Linked DNA regions of Skermanella sp. TT6. The protein of the gene in region 1 interacts with the protein of each later gene in a pairwise test. Links are inferred from orthologs where the notes say so. Each region holds a gene or a part of one and is shown on either strand. Other genes may lie near its edges.

Region 1 (7,386 bases):
TGCCGACCGCGGACGAGGCGCGCCGGATCGGGCGCATCCTGGTGGAGGAGCGGCTCGCGGCCTGCGCCAATCTGCTGCCCGGCATGACCTCGATCTATCGCTGGCAGGGCAAGGTCGAGCAGGCCGGGGAGGTGGTCGTCATCGCAAAGACGAAGGCCGACCTGTTCGACCAGCTGGAAGCGAGGGTGAAAGAGCTCCACGGCTATGACTGCCCCTGCATCGTGGCCTTGCCCCTCTCGCGGGGCCACGCACCCTATCTGGACTGGATCGTCGCCGAAACCGGGTGAAGACGCGCATAGGAGCCATGCGCGGGGTGCAACTTGCCCGGGTTCCCCGCGACATGCGACGTTTTCACCCAGCATCCATCGACGGCGCACTGTCTTCTTCCGAGGTCCATCATGTCTCCCCTCTCCGCCCGCCTCTCGCTGGGGTTCGCCTGTATCGGCCATGCCTTCATGCATGTGCTGACCGCGTTGTACCTCACGGTCGTGCTCGGGCTGGAGCGGGACTGGGCCATGAGCTACGACGAGCTGATCCGGCTCTGGACGGTCGGCTCCCTGATGATCGGGCTGGGCGCCCCGATCGCCGGCTGGCTGGGCGACCGCTGGAGCGACGCCAAGATGATGGTCGTCTTCTTCCTGCTGACGGGCGCCGGGTCGATCGCGGCCGGGTTCGCCGGCGGCACCACGGCGCTGGCCGTCGGCTTGGCGGTCCTGGGGCTGGGCGGCTCGATCTTCCATCCCGTCGGCATGTCCTGGGTGATCAAGAACGCGACCAACCGGGGCCGCGCGCTCGGCGTCATGGGGATCTTCGGCAGCGTCGGCATCGCCGGGGCGGCGATCGTCGCCGGCGGCCTGACCGAACTGATCAACTGGCGCGCCGCCTTCATCGTTCCGGGGGTGGTGTGCATGGCCGCGGGCTTCGTTCTGCTGGCCTGCATCGCGACCGGGCTGGTCACCGACAGGGAACGGGACGCCAAGCCGCAGCCGGGCACCAACCGCGCCGACGCCGTCCGCGCCTTCCTGGTGCTGTCGGTCACCATGGTCTGCGCCGGCCTGATCTTCCAGTCCACCATGACCGCGATGCCCAAATGGTTCGGCGAGCGCATGACCGGCCTCGTCGGCGAAGGGACCCTGGGCGTCGGCGGACTGGTCACCCTGGTCTATCTGTTCGCCAGCGGGTCGCAGTTCGTCGGCGGCATGCTGTCCGACCGCTATCCGCTGAAGCGGGTCTATGTCGGGTGCCTGGCGATCCAGATCCCGCTGCTGCTGATCGCTTCCAGCTTCGCCGGGCTTCCCCTGCTGATGGTGGCGGCGCTGGTGGTGTTCACGCAGAGCCTCCAGATCCCGGCGGAAACCATGCTGCTGGCCCGCTACACGCCGGCCCGGCACCGCGGGCTGGCGTTCGGCGCCAAGTTCGTGCTGTCCTTCGGCGTTGCTCCCCTGGGCGTCCAGCTCGTGGCGCTGGCCTATGGCTGGAGCACCGATTTCTGGTGGCTCTTCGTCATGCTCGCCGGCTTCGCGGCCACCGCCGTGCTGGCGGCCACCCTGCTCCCCCGGGAGGCGCCGGCGGCTCCCGCCGTGCCGGCCGTTCCCGTGGTGGCGCCGCCGCTCGCGGCCTCCGCCGTCAGCGCGGAGTAGCCTTCGCCAGCGCCTGGTCCAGGTCCGCGATCAGGTCCTCCGCGCTCTCGATGCCGACCGACAGGCGGATGACGTCGGGCGTCGCCCCCGCCGCCTTCAGCCCCTCGTCGGAGAGCTGGCGGTGGGTGGTCGAGGCCGGATGGATGATCAGCGACCGCGTGTCGCCGATATTGGCGAGGTGGCTGAACAGCTCGACGCCCTCGACCACCGCCACGCCGGCATCGAAGCCGCCCTTCAGGCCGAAGGTGAAGACCGCGCCCGCCCCCTTGGGCAGGTACTTGCGGGCCAGCTCATGGTATGGGCTGGACGGCAGGCCGGCATAGTTGACCCAGGCCACGGCGGGGTGGCCTTGGAGGAATTCGGCGACCTTCAGCGCGTTGGCGCAGTGCCGCTCCATGCGGAGCGCCAAGGTCTCGATCCCGGTGAGGGTCAGGAAGGCGTTCATCGGCTGCTGGTTCGGCCCCAGGTCGCGCAGCCCGATGGCGTGGCCGTGGATCGTGAAGGCCAGGTCGCCGAAGGTCTCGTGGAAGCGGAGGCCGTGGTAGCCGGGCTCCGGCTCGGTCAGCGCCGGATACTTGCCCGCCGCGGTCCAGTCGAACCGGCCGCTGTCCACGACCGCGCCGCCGACCGAATTGCCGTGGCCCGACAGGAACTTGGTGGTGGAATGGACGACCAGGTCGGCGCCGTGCTCGATCGGTCGGCACAGGTACGGCGTCGCCATGGTGTTGTCCACGATCAGCGGAACGTTGGCCTCCCCCGCCACCTCGGCGATCGCCGCGATGTCGGAGACCACGCCGCCCGGATTGGCCAGGCTCTCGATGAAGATCGCCTTGGTCTTGGGCGTCAGCGCCCTGCGGTAGCCGTCGGCGTCCTCCCCGTCGACGAACACCGCCTTCCAGCCGAAGGCGCGGGGAAAGCTGTTGGCGAACTGGTTGAGCGACCCGCCATAGAGCCGCCGCGACGACAGGAACTCCTCCCCCGGCGCCATCAGGGCGAAGAAGGTCAGCATCTGCGCCGCGTGGCCCGACGCGGTGGCGGTGGCGCCCCGGCCGCCCTCCAGGCTGGCGATGCGTTCTTCCAGCACCGAAACGGTCGGGTTGGTCAGCCGCGAATAGATGAAGCCCATCTTCTGGAGATTGAACAGCGACGCCGCGTCCTCGACGTCGTCGAACACGTAGCTGGTGGTCTGGTAGATCGGCGTCGCCCGCGCGCCGGTCGCCGGGTCCGGAGCCGCCCCGGCATGCACCGCCCGCGTCTCGAACCCGAATGTCCTCTGCCCAGTCCCGTCCCCGGCCATGGCGCTCCCCTCCCCTGTCCTACATCAGTTTCTTGACGGCCTTGACCGGCCGCTTGCGGTTGGTGATGACGTTCGAATTGATGCCGTTCCAGCCCAGCTCGCCGTGGAGCCGCATATACTCGATCTTCGGGCAGCGGTTCATGACGACCTTCAGCCCGGCCTGCTCCGCACGCTCGGCGGCCTCGTCGTTCCGCACCTGGATCTGCATCCAGACGACCTTGGCGCCGATCGCGATGGCGCTGTCCGTCACAGGCCCCGCCGCCTCGGAATTGCGGAAGACATCGACCATGTCCACCGGCTCGGGGATATCCTCCAGCCGGGCGTACACCGTCTCCCCCAGCAGCTCCTGCCCCGCGACGCCGGGATTGACCGGGATCACGCGGTAGCCCCTGGATTGAAGGTACTTCATGACGAAATAGCTGGGCCGGTTCCAGTTGGTGCTGGCGCCCACCAGGGCGATCACCTTGGCCGACGCCAGGATGTCCGAGAGGTACCGGTCCGTGTACGTGTCGTGCTGCATGGGATCCGCCTGTGTTCAGCGCACTTCGCTGAACGGCATGTACGATACCATGCCGCCCCGCTCAAGCCGGGTCACGTCCTCCGGCAGCACCACCAGGCCGTCCGAGTCCACCATGGACGACAGGACGCCGGCCCCGTCGCGGGCGAACTTGGTCGCGACCAGCTCCCCGTCGGCTCCGGGCGACAGGCTGACCCGGACGAACTCGCGGCGGCCCTCCTTCTTCCTGTAGTCGAAGTCGGCCCGGACCCGGAACAATGTCGGCTCCGAAACGGTCTCGCCGGCCAGGTGCTGGATCAGGGGACGCGCGAGGCAGAAGAAGGTGACCATGGCGGCCACGGGGTTGCCGGGCAGCCCGACGAACGGCTTGCCCTGGACTTGGCCGAGCGCCACCGGGCGGCCGGGCTTGATGGCGAGCCGCCAGAAATGCAGCCCGCCCAGCGACTCGACGGCCCCCTTGACGTGGTCCTCCTCGCCGGTCGAAACCCCGCCGGTGGTCACGATCAGGTCGTGCCCTTCGGCGGCCCGCTCCAGCGCCGCCCGAAGCTCGGCCGGATCGTCGCGCAGGATGCCCAGGTCGGTCACCAGCCCGCCCATCCGGCGGACCAGCGCCGACAGGGTGAAGCGGTTGGCGTCATAGATCGCGCCGGGGCCGAGCGGCCGGCCGGGCTCCTCCAGCTCGTTGCCGGTCGAGACGACGGCGACCCGCAGCGGCCTGCGCACCGCGGCGCCGGTCAGACCGACCGCCGCCATCAGCCCGACATCCTGGGGCCGCAGCCGGCGCCCCGCGCGGAGGATCACCGAGTCCTCCCGGACGTCCTCCCCGGCTTCGCGGCGGTTGGCGCCGCGCTTGATGCCCGGCCGGATCACGACGGCCCGAGTCCCGTCGGGCGCTTCCCGCTCGCCGCAGTCCTCCTGCATCATCACGGTGTCGTACCCGGCCGGCATCGGCGCCCCGGTGAAGATCCGGACCGCCGTCCCCGCCGGGTCCCGCTCCACCGGCCGGTCGCCGGCGGCCACGCGGGCGACGATGGGGAGCACGGTTTCCCGTTCGGCGGACAGATCCTCGAACCGCACCGCGTAACCGTCCACGGCGGAATTGTCATGGGGCGGCACGCTGACCCCTGCCACCACGTCCTCCGCCAGCACCCGGTCCAGGGCGGCATCCAGGGCCACCCGCTCGACCTCCGTGACGGCCACCAGCCGGGACGCCAGCATGTCGCGCGCGGCGTCCAGGGACATCAGGGGGCCGCCGAAGGCGAAGCAATCGTCACTGAGCTGGGCCATGGGGAATGTTCTCTCGAAGTCTCGGAAACGGCAGGGTCGGAACGCGGCATCCTAACGGGCCGGACCGAAGCCGTCACCCCACCGGATAGTAGCCCACCGGATGTCAGGATGAAGACCCGTTGCCTATCCGCAGGATTTTCACGCCGGTTGCGGCTTCCACTCGATCGTTCCAGGCTCTTTCGGCGATAATGACCACGGCCCGCCGCTCCCACCACAGGCAGGAACCGTCGATCCATCAAGAACCGGATCACTCAAACCCGGCCGCCGCCCGACGCTCCTCGCTCAGTTCATCGACCAGACTGATCCCTTCCGGAACATAGCGGCTTGCCATTGCCTGGGCACAAGCGACGGCAGCCCGGATCGGCTCAAGGCGGATCTGGCCGGCCTCGACATGGAGGATGAACTTGCCTCCCTCCTGCATACCCAATTCGGACCGGACATTTGCAGGGATCACTAAGAGCGTCTAACAAAACCTTGATGAGAGGCTGACGCCGCCTATCTGACGGGCATGGCGAAACCCCTTGTCAGCGATGAGCTGTGGGCGGTCGTGGCGCCGCTGTTGCCGTCCCGTCCGCCCCGTCCGAAAGGCGGTCGGCCGCCGGTCGATGACCGGGCGGCGCTGACCGGCATCCTGTTCGTGTTGCGAAGTGGCATTCCGTGGGAGATGCTGCCGCAGGAGATGGGCTGCGGCTCGGGCATGACCTGTTGGCGGCGGCTGCGCGACTGGCAGGCCTCAGGGGTCTGGGAGAGGTTGCACCACGTTCTTCTGGACCGGCTGGGCAAGGCCAACGCGATCGACTGGAGCCGGGCGGCGCTGGACAGCGCCAGCGTCCCGGCAAAAAGGGAGGCCGGGAGACCGGGCCGAACCCGACCGACCGCGGCAAGCCGGGCTCGAAGCGCCACGTCGTCATCGACGCCAACGGCATCCCGCTGGCCGTGACCCTGTCGGCCGCCAACATCCACGACAGCCGGATGCTGGAGGCCACCGTCGATGCCATCCCGCCCATCCGCCAGTGCGCCGGCCGGCCCCGCCGCCGTCCCGCCAAGCTGCATGCGGGAGCTTTAGCTAACGCTGAAAGCGGTACAAAGGCTATGATTTCCGGCGCTGCCGGCGTGCGTTGCGCGGACGCGCCATCATTCCCCGGATCGCGCGGCGCGGCATCGACAGCACCGAGCGCCTGGGCCGGCACCGCTGGAAGGTCGAACGCACCTTGGATGGTTCGCCCAATTCCGGCGGACCTCCGTGCGCTACGAACGCCGGATCGATATCTTTGCCGCCTTCAACCACCTCGCCGCAGCCCTCATCACCTTCCGCTTCGTCGAACGATGGTTATGTTAGGCACTCTTATCCGCTCCGTGATTGACGTCGTGCCGAACCGGGCGCGGCAACAATGATATTTGCACCGGCCGATCAAGGGCGTAAGCCAGATCAGCGAGAGTTTCCAAAGTCATGTTGGTCTCGCCGCTGAGCTTTCGTGAAATATGCGACCGGTCCACCTCCAGGATGCGTGCCATCTCGGCCATGGTCAGCCCACGCCGTTCCTGCTCTTCGGCCAGGGCTTGGGCGAGGACATGCTTGATCTCGCTCACCAAGCGCAGGTAGGAGCGGCGGCGTTCGTCGATACGGAAGCTACGCGTTCTCATCGGGCCTTGTCCCCGCGATGCTCTTGGGTTCGTCCAGTGGCAATGCGTCACGAAAGTCCGCGACGTGGTCGATATGCTCTCGATAGTCCATGGGCTGCTTTAGGTTCCGCTTCATGGCACCCCTTACCGCAAGGAAAGTTCCAAGAGTAGGAAACCATCCGAAGATCCGTACATCCGGTGTTCTCAATGACCAGATGCCCCGCGTTTCCGGTCGCAGAAGCTTCTTATGGACCCCATAGACCATGGGCCATCCTTTGACGAAATCAACGAATATAGCCTCCACCTGCTCATAGGGACTCATGTCCCTGCCGCGGGCATCGCTCCATTCGTCATACAGGACGGCCTCGATCCATTCATCGAACTGCGCCGCAAAATAGACCGACCGGTGCGGCAGTTCATGGGGTGCAAGGTTCGCTTCGAACTTGACGAGGGTACCCTTCGTCCAAAGATGCTCCAGTGTTGCCATAAAAGTCAACACCGCATCTTCGCAACGGATGCCGCCGACCCGCGTCCAACGTCGCGCTGGGCGCGGTGCTCTTGGAGTTTTGCGCGCATTCCCGTCACCAGGCGGTTGAACGATCGGTTCCCATGCCGACTGGATATAACGAAAGAGGTAGTTCCGCAATTCCCTCGTATGCGTGAGGGTGTGAGGTGATCACTCCCCCCTGAAATGGCACGCCGCGAAGTGCCCCGGCGCCACCGGATCGAAGCCGGGCGCCACCTCCGCGCACACCGCCTCGGCGCGCGGGCAGCGGGTGCGGAAGTAGCAGCCGCTGGGCGGGTTCAAAGGCGATGGCAGATCGCCGGTCAGGACGATGCGTTGCTTGGACCGCTCGCGGTCCGGGTCGGGGATAGGCACCGCCGAGATCAGCGCCTTGGTGTAGGGGTGGCGCGGGTCGCGGTAGAGGGTGTCGCGGTCGGCCAGTTCCGCCTGCTTGCCCAGGTAGAGCACCATGATGCGGTGGCTGATGTGGCGCACCACGCTCAGGTCGTGGCTGATG
Region 2 (6,149 bases), 4.4 Mb from region 1 along the record:
CGATCATGCTGGAGGTGACCATGGCGCCCATCAGGCTTTCCCGGAAGCTGCCCCAGGTCAGCGTCCCCGACGCCGCGGACAGGACTAGGCCCCCGGCGACGCCCAACGCCGCCGCCTCGGTCGCGGTGGCGATCCCGGAGTAGATCGAGCCGATCACGGCGGCGATCAGCACCACCACCGGGATCAGCCGGCGCGAGGCCCGCAGCCGCCCGCCCAGGGTCATCGCCGCGCCGCCCGGCGGCGTGCGCTCCGGGTTCATCAGCGACCAGACCACCACATAGCCCATGAACAGGGCGATCAGCAGGATGCCGGGCAGCACCCCGGCGATGAACAGCCGGCCGATCGACACGTCGGCCGCCACCCCATAGACGATCATGATGATCGACGGCGGGATCAGCAGCCCCAGGGTTCCGGAACCGGCCAGCGTGCCGATGCTCATCCGCTCGTCATAGCCGCGCCGCTTCAGCTCGGGCAGCGACATCCGGCCGATCGTGGCGCAGGTCGCGGCGGAGGAGCCGGACACCGCGGCGAAGATCCCGCAGCCCACGATGTTGACATGCATCAGCCGGCCGGGCAGCCGCGCCATCCAGGGCGCCAGCCCCTGGAACATGTCCTCCGACAGGCGGGTGCGGAACAGGATCTCGCCCATCCAGATGAACAGCGGCAGGGCGGTCAGCGTCCAGCTGGCGCTGGCACCCCACACGGTGGTCGCCATGACCAGCCCCGACGGGGCGGAGGTGAAGAACAGCATGGCGATCAGCCCGACCGCCAGCAGCGACAGCGCCACCCAGATGCCGCTGGCGAGCAGGAGCAGCAGCAGGACGATCAGGACGGCGGAGAGGATCAGGGGGTCCAAGGGCGAGGCCTTTTCCGGCAATCAGAGCTTCGCATCGGGGCCGGCCGCCAGCTTCTCGGACTCGAGCAGGTCACCCCCGGCCCCCTCGTAGCTCGCCGGCCGCCCCTTCGCCACCGCGACGAGGTCGTCGACCAGCGCCACGCAGATCAGTCCGAGGCCCAGGGTCATGGTGCTCTGGGGGATCCACAGCGGGATCGGCAGCAGCCCCGGCGAGACGTCCCCGAAGGCGAAGAATTCCCACGTCATGGCCCCGCTGTACCAGGCGAAGTATCCGGTCAGCAGGCTTCCCGCCGCAAGGCACCACAGCTCCGCCCAGCGGCGCGGGCCGCCGGCCAGCCGCTGCAGGACCAGGCTGACCCGGATGTGCCCGCCGGCCCGGAGCGCGTAGGCCAGTCCCAGGAACGACGAGGCCGCCATGGCGAAGCCGGCCAGGTCGTCGGCCGACGGGATCAGGACCCCGACCAGCCGTCCGCCGACCTGGAGCAGGATCAGCACGGCGATCGCGACCAGGAAGAAGGCCGCGAGCCAGCCGCACAGCCGGTAAAGCCCGTCGAGAACCCTGCGCATCGGCCGTTACTTCAGCGCGTCGGCGATCTTCTGCCCGTCCGCCCCGGCCTTCTTGACCCATTCGTCGATCATGGTGCGGCCGACCGCGCGGACGTCGCCCATCAGGGCCTCCGACGGCGTGACGATGGTCAGCCCGTTCTGGCCCATGGTCTTCTTGGTTTCCTCGGCGATCCGCTCGCTCTCGGCCCAGCCGCGCTCTTCCGCCTTGGCGGCGATTTCCAGGACGCTGGTCCGCACCTCCTCGGGCAGGCGCCGCCAGGCGCGCTCGCCGATCATCACGATGTTGCGCGGATGCATGGCCGAGGTGTCGTAGTAGAACTTGGAGAATTCCCACGCCTTGGTGTCCACGCCGGTGGCGCCCGACGTGATCATCGCGTCGACCACGCCGGTCGCGAAGGCCTGCGGCACCTCGGCCTGCTGCACGGTGGTCGGAGCGGCGCCCAGCAGCTCGGCCAGCCGGGCGGTGGCGGCGTTGTAAGCGCGGAACTTGATGCCGCGGAAATCGTCGACCTTGGCGATCTCCCGCTTGGTGTAGATGCCCTGCCCCGGCCAGGCGACCGAGTAGAGCAGCCGGATGCCCTGGTCGGCCAGGCGCTTCTCCAGCAGCGGCTTCTGCACCTCGTACAGCTTGCGCGCCGCCGGATAGCCCGCCGCCAGGAACGGGATGGCGTCGGCCTCGAACAGCGGGTCCTCGTTGCCGTAGGCGGACAGCAGGATCTCGCCGGCCGGCACCTGGCCCGTCTGGACCGCCCGCTTGATCTCCGGCATCTTGAACAGCGAGGCGTTGCTGTGCAGCGTGATGTCGAGCTGCCCGTCGGTGGCGCGACGCACCTCGTCGGCGAACCAGCGCAGTGTCTGCGTGTGGAAGTTGCTGTCGGGATAGGCCGTGGGCAGGTCCCACCGGGTCTGGGCCCAGGCCGCCGTGGACATCGCCCCGGATACCATGAAGCTCGCCGCCAAGCTTGCTGCAGCCACGGCAGCGGTCATCAAACGTCGCATCGACACGTCCCCTGTCTGTAACCGTGAAGCCTCGGGCTTTTGGCCCCAGGTCCGCCATTTTTGTCGCGCCAGGCGGTGTGGAACGATGCTCGCCTGTCGGGGAGGGACGGTCAAGCGTCCAGACAGGGCTGTCGGCACGAACGGCGAAACCGGGAATTGCCCGAAATGAATCGCATATACCGGGTTTTGCCAAGGGCGTCGGCGCGTGGTAGTTCCTCCGCGCGGCCCGTGGACGGCTTTCGAGGTGCCGGGGCAAAAATCCGGATGCCCGACGCGACAAACCACACCGTATATCGTTGAGACTAATTGCAGCACCCAAGATATAGGGATACCCATAAGCCTTGGGTCGGTCGCCCCTGTGGAGGCAAGATATGGACCATAAAACCCGCCTGATCGTTGCGGAAAATGATCCCCTGATCGCCTGGGCCGTGCGATTCGGATTGATGGACCTCGGTTACGAAGTCTGCGCCTGGGCCGACACCGCCCCGGACGCCGTGCGTCTGGCCGAGCTGCATCGCCCGGACGTGGCCGTCGTGGACGGCGGCCTCTCCGACCTGAACGAGGGCATCGACGCCGCCCGCGAGATCTCCGGCCGGCTCGGGATTCCCGTGGTGATCTGCCGCGGCAGCGCGATCGACGAGGTGATCGGGTCCTCCCGCGGCGAGTCGCCTGCGGCGGGCTGGGTCTCCAAGCCCTACCGGATCAGCGACCTGGACCGGCTCATCGCGGCCGCCGCCCGGCATTAATCGACCAGACGACCCCCCACCAGCCGCTCCGCTTCCGCGAGGTCGTCGGGGCGGTTGGTGTTGAAAAAGGGGTCGACCGGGTCGGCTTCGAAATCGGCGATCGCCAGCCGGTACCGCCCCGTCCAGACATCGACCTTGCGGATCCCTTCCTCGACCATGGCCCGGCGCAGGTCGTGGCGCAGATGGACCGGCCACAGGCCGAACACGGGGTGCTCGCGCCCGCCGGACCGGGCGCAGGCCATGTCGGCGCCTTCCCGCTCCGCGGCGGCGCGCAGCCGCTCCACCAGGTCGGCCGGCAGGAACGGCGCGTCGGTCGCGAAGCTCGCCACCCAACGGGCGCCGGGGACGTTATCCGCCGCCCAGTCCAGCCCGCTCAGCACGCCGGCCAGCGGCCCGGCATAGTCCGGCACCACGTCGGGGACGATCTCCATCCCGGTCATGGCGAATCGCGCCGGGTCGCCGTTGGCGTTCAGCACGAGCCGGCCCACCTGGGGCCGGACCCGGTCGATGATCCGGTCCAGGATCGACCGGCCTGCCAGCAGCCGCAGCGTCTTGTCGCCGCCGCCCATGCGGCGCGACAGCCCGCCGGCCAGCAGCACGCCGACGACGTCCTCCCCCTTATTCCCCGTCATCGCCCCGGCTCCCCTTCCTGCGGTGCGCGGCGGGCTCGTCGTCGCCCTCGCCCGAGGCGAGGTCGAACTCGATCCGCTCCTCCCCCGCCAGCGCCACGAAGCGGCGCCCCCGGGCGCGGCCGATCAGCGTCAGCCCGGCCTCGCGCGCCAGTTCCACGCCCCAGGCGGTGAAGCCGCTGCGCGATACCAGGATGGGGATGCCCATCTGAACCGTCTTGATCACCATCTCCGAGGTCAGGCGTCCGGTCGTGTAGAAGATCTTGTCCTCGGGCCCCAGGCCGTGCCGCCACATGTATCCCGCCACCTTGTCCACGGCGTTGTGGCGGCCGACATCCTCCATATAGACCAGCGGCCTGTCTTCCCGGCACAGGACGCAGCCATGAATCGCGCCGGCCTCCAGGTAGAGGCTGGGCGCCGTGTTGATCTTGCGGGTCAGCGCCGCCAGCCAGGAGGTCTTCAGCCGCGCGGTGGAGGACAGCCGGATGTCGCCGAACTTCTCCATCAGGTCGCCGAACACCGTGCCCTGGGCGCAGCCGGAGGTCAGCGTCTTCTTCTTCAGCTTCTGCTCGAAGTCGGTGGGGCGCTCGGTTCGAACCACCACCGTCTCGATCTCGTCGTCATAGACGATGTCGGTGACGCGGTCGTCGGTGCGCAGCATGTTCTGGTTCAGCAGGTATCCCAGCGCCAGATATTCGGGATAATCGCAGATCGTCATCATGGTGACGATCTCCTGGCCGTTCAGGAACAGGGTCAGGGGGCGCTCTACGGTGACCGAGGTTTCGATCGGGGCGCCGGTCTGGTCGATGCCGGCGACCCGCTTCGTCAGGCGCGGGTCTGCGGGATCCGGGCGGACGACGAATTCTGCCTTGGGGAGCTCTTCCATGGGGGCGAGCGTAATTCGACCGCCCCGGTCAGGCAAGCGCGGCGCGCGGCAACGCGCCCGAAGCCGGACCCGCCGATCAGATCACGTCAAGCAGGAGATGGGTCGCCACGCCGATCAGCGAGGCCGCGACGACGCCGATCGCGGTATAGCGCTCGGCGACCGACCATCGCGCCCAGTCCTTGACGAAACTGTCCATCCTGGAGCCTCCGTTACTCCGATGCCTGTGCTCTGCCATGACCGTGCCCAAGAAAAAAGCCTCACGTCATGAGATACATCAAATTCACCGAAAGGTAGCCTTAATCAAAAGGCGGGTTTTACACTTTGTCGCAAGCTGATGCCGCATTGCAACATAGACCGTTCGGCCGAGCCGCTGCGGATCGGAGGATCGGCCATCCACCGGGCGGTCTCAGTGACCCTCATCACGGATTTATACGAAAAAGGCACGGAATCCCCCTAAAGTGAGAGCTCCCGGGACGCCGCCGCCTTGCCGGCTGCCGCTTGTGCCCGGAACTCAACACCTCTATTGAGAGAGTTACGGGTGCAACAGCGGGTCGGCGCATGGGACTGAAGACTTCACACATCATCTTTCTGGCCGCCGCGGTCGTGGCGTCGGCGGGCTGCTCCTCGGCGGGGGGCGAACCCCTGCCCGTTCCGGGCATCAAGCCGCCGCCGGGCGTCGCCGACCAGGCGGCTCCCCTGACGGCGGACCCCGCGGCGCAGGAGACCGACTTCCAGGCATGGCTGGCCGGCTTCCGGGCCGATGCGCGCGCCGCCGGGGTCGGCCCGGCGACGGTGGACCGCAGCCTGTCCGGACTGCGCGTGCTGCCCGAAGTGCTGGCCTCGGACAGCAGCCAGCCGGAATTCGTCCGTCCGGTCTGGACCTATCTCGATGGCGCCGTCAGCGAGACCCGGATCACCCGCGGCCGCGAACAGCTCTCCGTGCAGCGCGGCCTGCTCTCGGGCGTCGAGCGCGACTACGGCGTCCCGCCCGAGATCGTCGTCGCGATCTGGGCGATGGAGAGCAATTTCGGCTCCAACATGGGCAGCTACAACGTGGTGGAGGCGTTGGCCACGCTCGCCTGGCACGGCCGGCGGGCCGAATTCTGGCGCGAGCAGCTGCTGGAGGCGCTCCGCATCATCGACCGGGGCGACGCGCCTCAGGGGCGGCTGGTCGGCTCCTGGGCCGGCGCCATGGGCCATACCCAGTTCATCCCGACGACCTTCGCCGGCCACGCGGTGGACCGCGACGGCGACGGGCGGCGCGACCTGTGGAACAGCCTGCCCGACGTGTTCGGCTCGACCGCGGGATATCTGCGCGACGTCGGCTGGCGCGCGGGCGAGCCCTGGGGCGCCGAAGCCGTGCTGCCCGCCGGCTTCGACTATGAGCTGGCCGACATGTCCGTGCGCAAGCCGGTCGCGGAGTGGCGCCGACTCGGCGTCCGGCAGGCGGCCGGCACCCGCGCCCT

What was found.
Region 2: the proteins of IGS68_RS22445 (region 1) and mobA interact in binary tests that used the Escherichia coli proteins (3 or more experiments, as listed by UniProt). The link is inferred for Skermanella sp. TT6 from one-to-one orthologs.

Annotation. Positions count from the first base shown.
Region 1 is NZ_CP067420.1:4,792,967-4,800,352, forward strand. Bases 2,608-5,573 are described here. They hold IGS68_RS22445 (molybdopterin molybdotransferase MoeA), read right to left. Parts: upstream 4,742-5,573; coding sequence 3,473-4,741; downstream 2,608-3,472. Other genes in these bases: IGS68_RS22435 (O-acetylhomoserine aminocarboxypropyltransferase), read right to left, coding at 2,608-2,937; IGS68_RS22440 (CoA-binding protein), read right to left, coding at 2,957-3,457; IGS68_RS22450 (hypothetical protein), read right to left, coding at 4,989-5,162. Outside these bases: divalent-cation tolerance protein CutA, read left to right, coding at 1-287; IGS68_RS22430 (MFS transporter), read left to right, coding at 399-1,640; more of IGS68_RS22435, read right to left, coding at 1,627-2,607; IGS68_RS22460 (helix-turn-helix transcriptional regulator), read right to left, coding at 6,077-6,385; IGS68_RS22465 (hypothetical protein), read right to left, coding at 6,372-6,851; IGS68_RS22470 (ABC transporter ATP-binding protein), read right to left, coding at 7,041-7,386. UniProt on the Escherichia coli protein: Catalyzes the insertion of molybdate into adenylated molybdopterin with the concomitant release of AMP.
Region 2 is NZ_CP067420.1:344,888-351,036, reverse strand. Bases 1,983-4,935 are described here. They hold mobA (molybdenum cofactor guanylyltransferase MobA), read right to left. Parts: upstream 3,801-4,935; coding sequence 3,165-3,800; downstream 1,983-3,164. Other genes in these bases: fdhD (formate dehydrogenase accessory sulfurtransferase FdhD), read right to left, coding at 3,787-4,683; IGS68_RS01640 (response regulator), read left to right, coding at 2,794-3,168; IGS68_RS01645 (TRAP transporter substrate-binding protein), read right to left, coding at 1,983-2,422. In the rest of the region: IGS68_RS01655 (TRAP transporter large permease), read right to left, coding at 1-856; IGS68_RS01650 (TRAP transporter small permease), read right to left, coding at 878-1,423; more of IGS68_RS01645, read right to left, coding at 1,430-1,982; IGS68_RS01625 (lytic murein transglycosylase), read left to right, coding at 5,242-6,149. UniProt on the Escherichia coli protein: Transfers a GMP moiety from GTP to Mo-molybdopterin (Mo-MPT) cofactor (Moco or molybdenum cofactor) to form Mo-molybdopterin guanine dinucleotide (Mo-MGD) cofactor.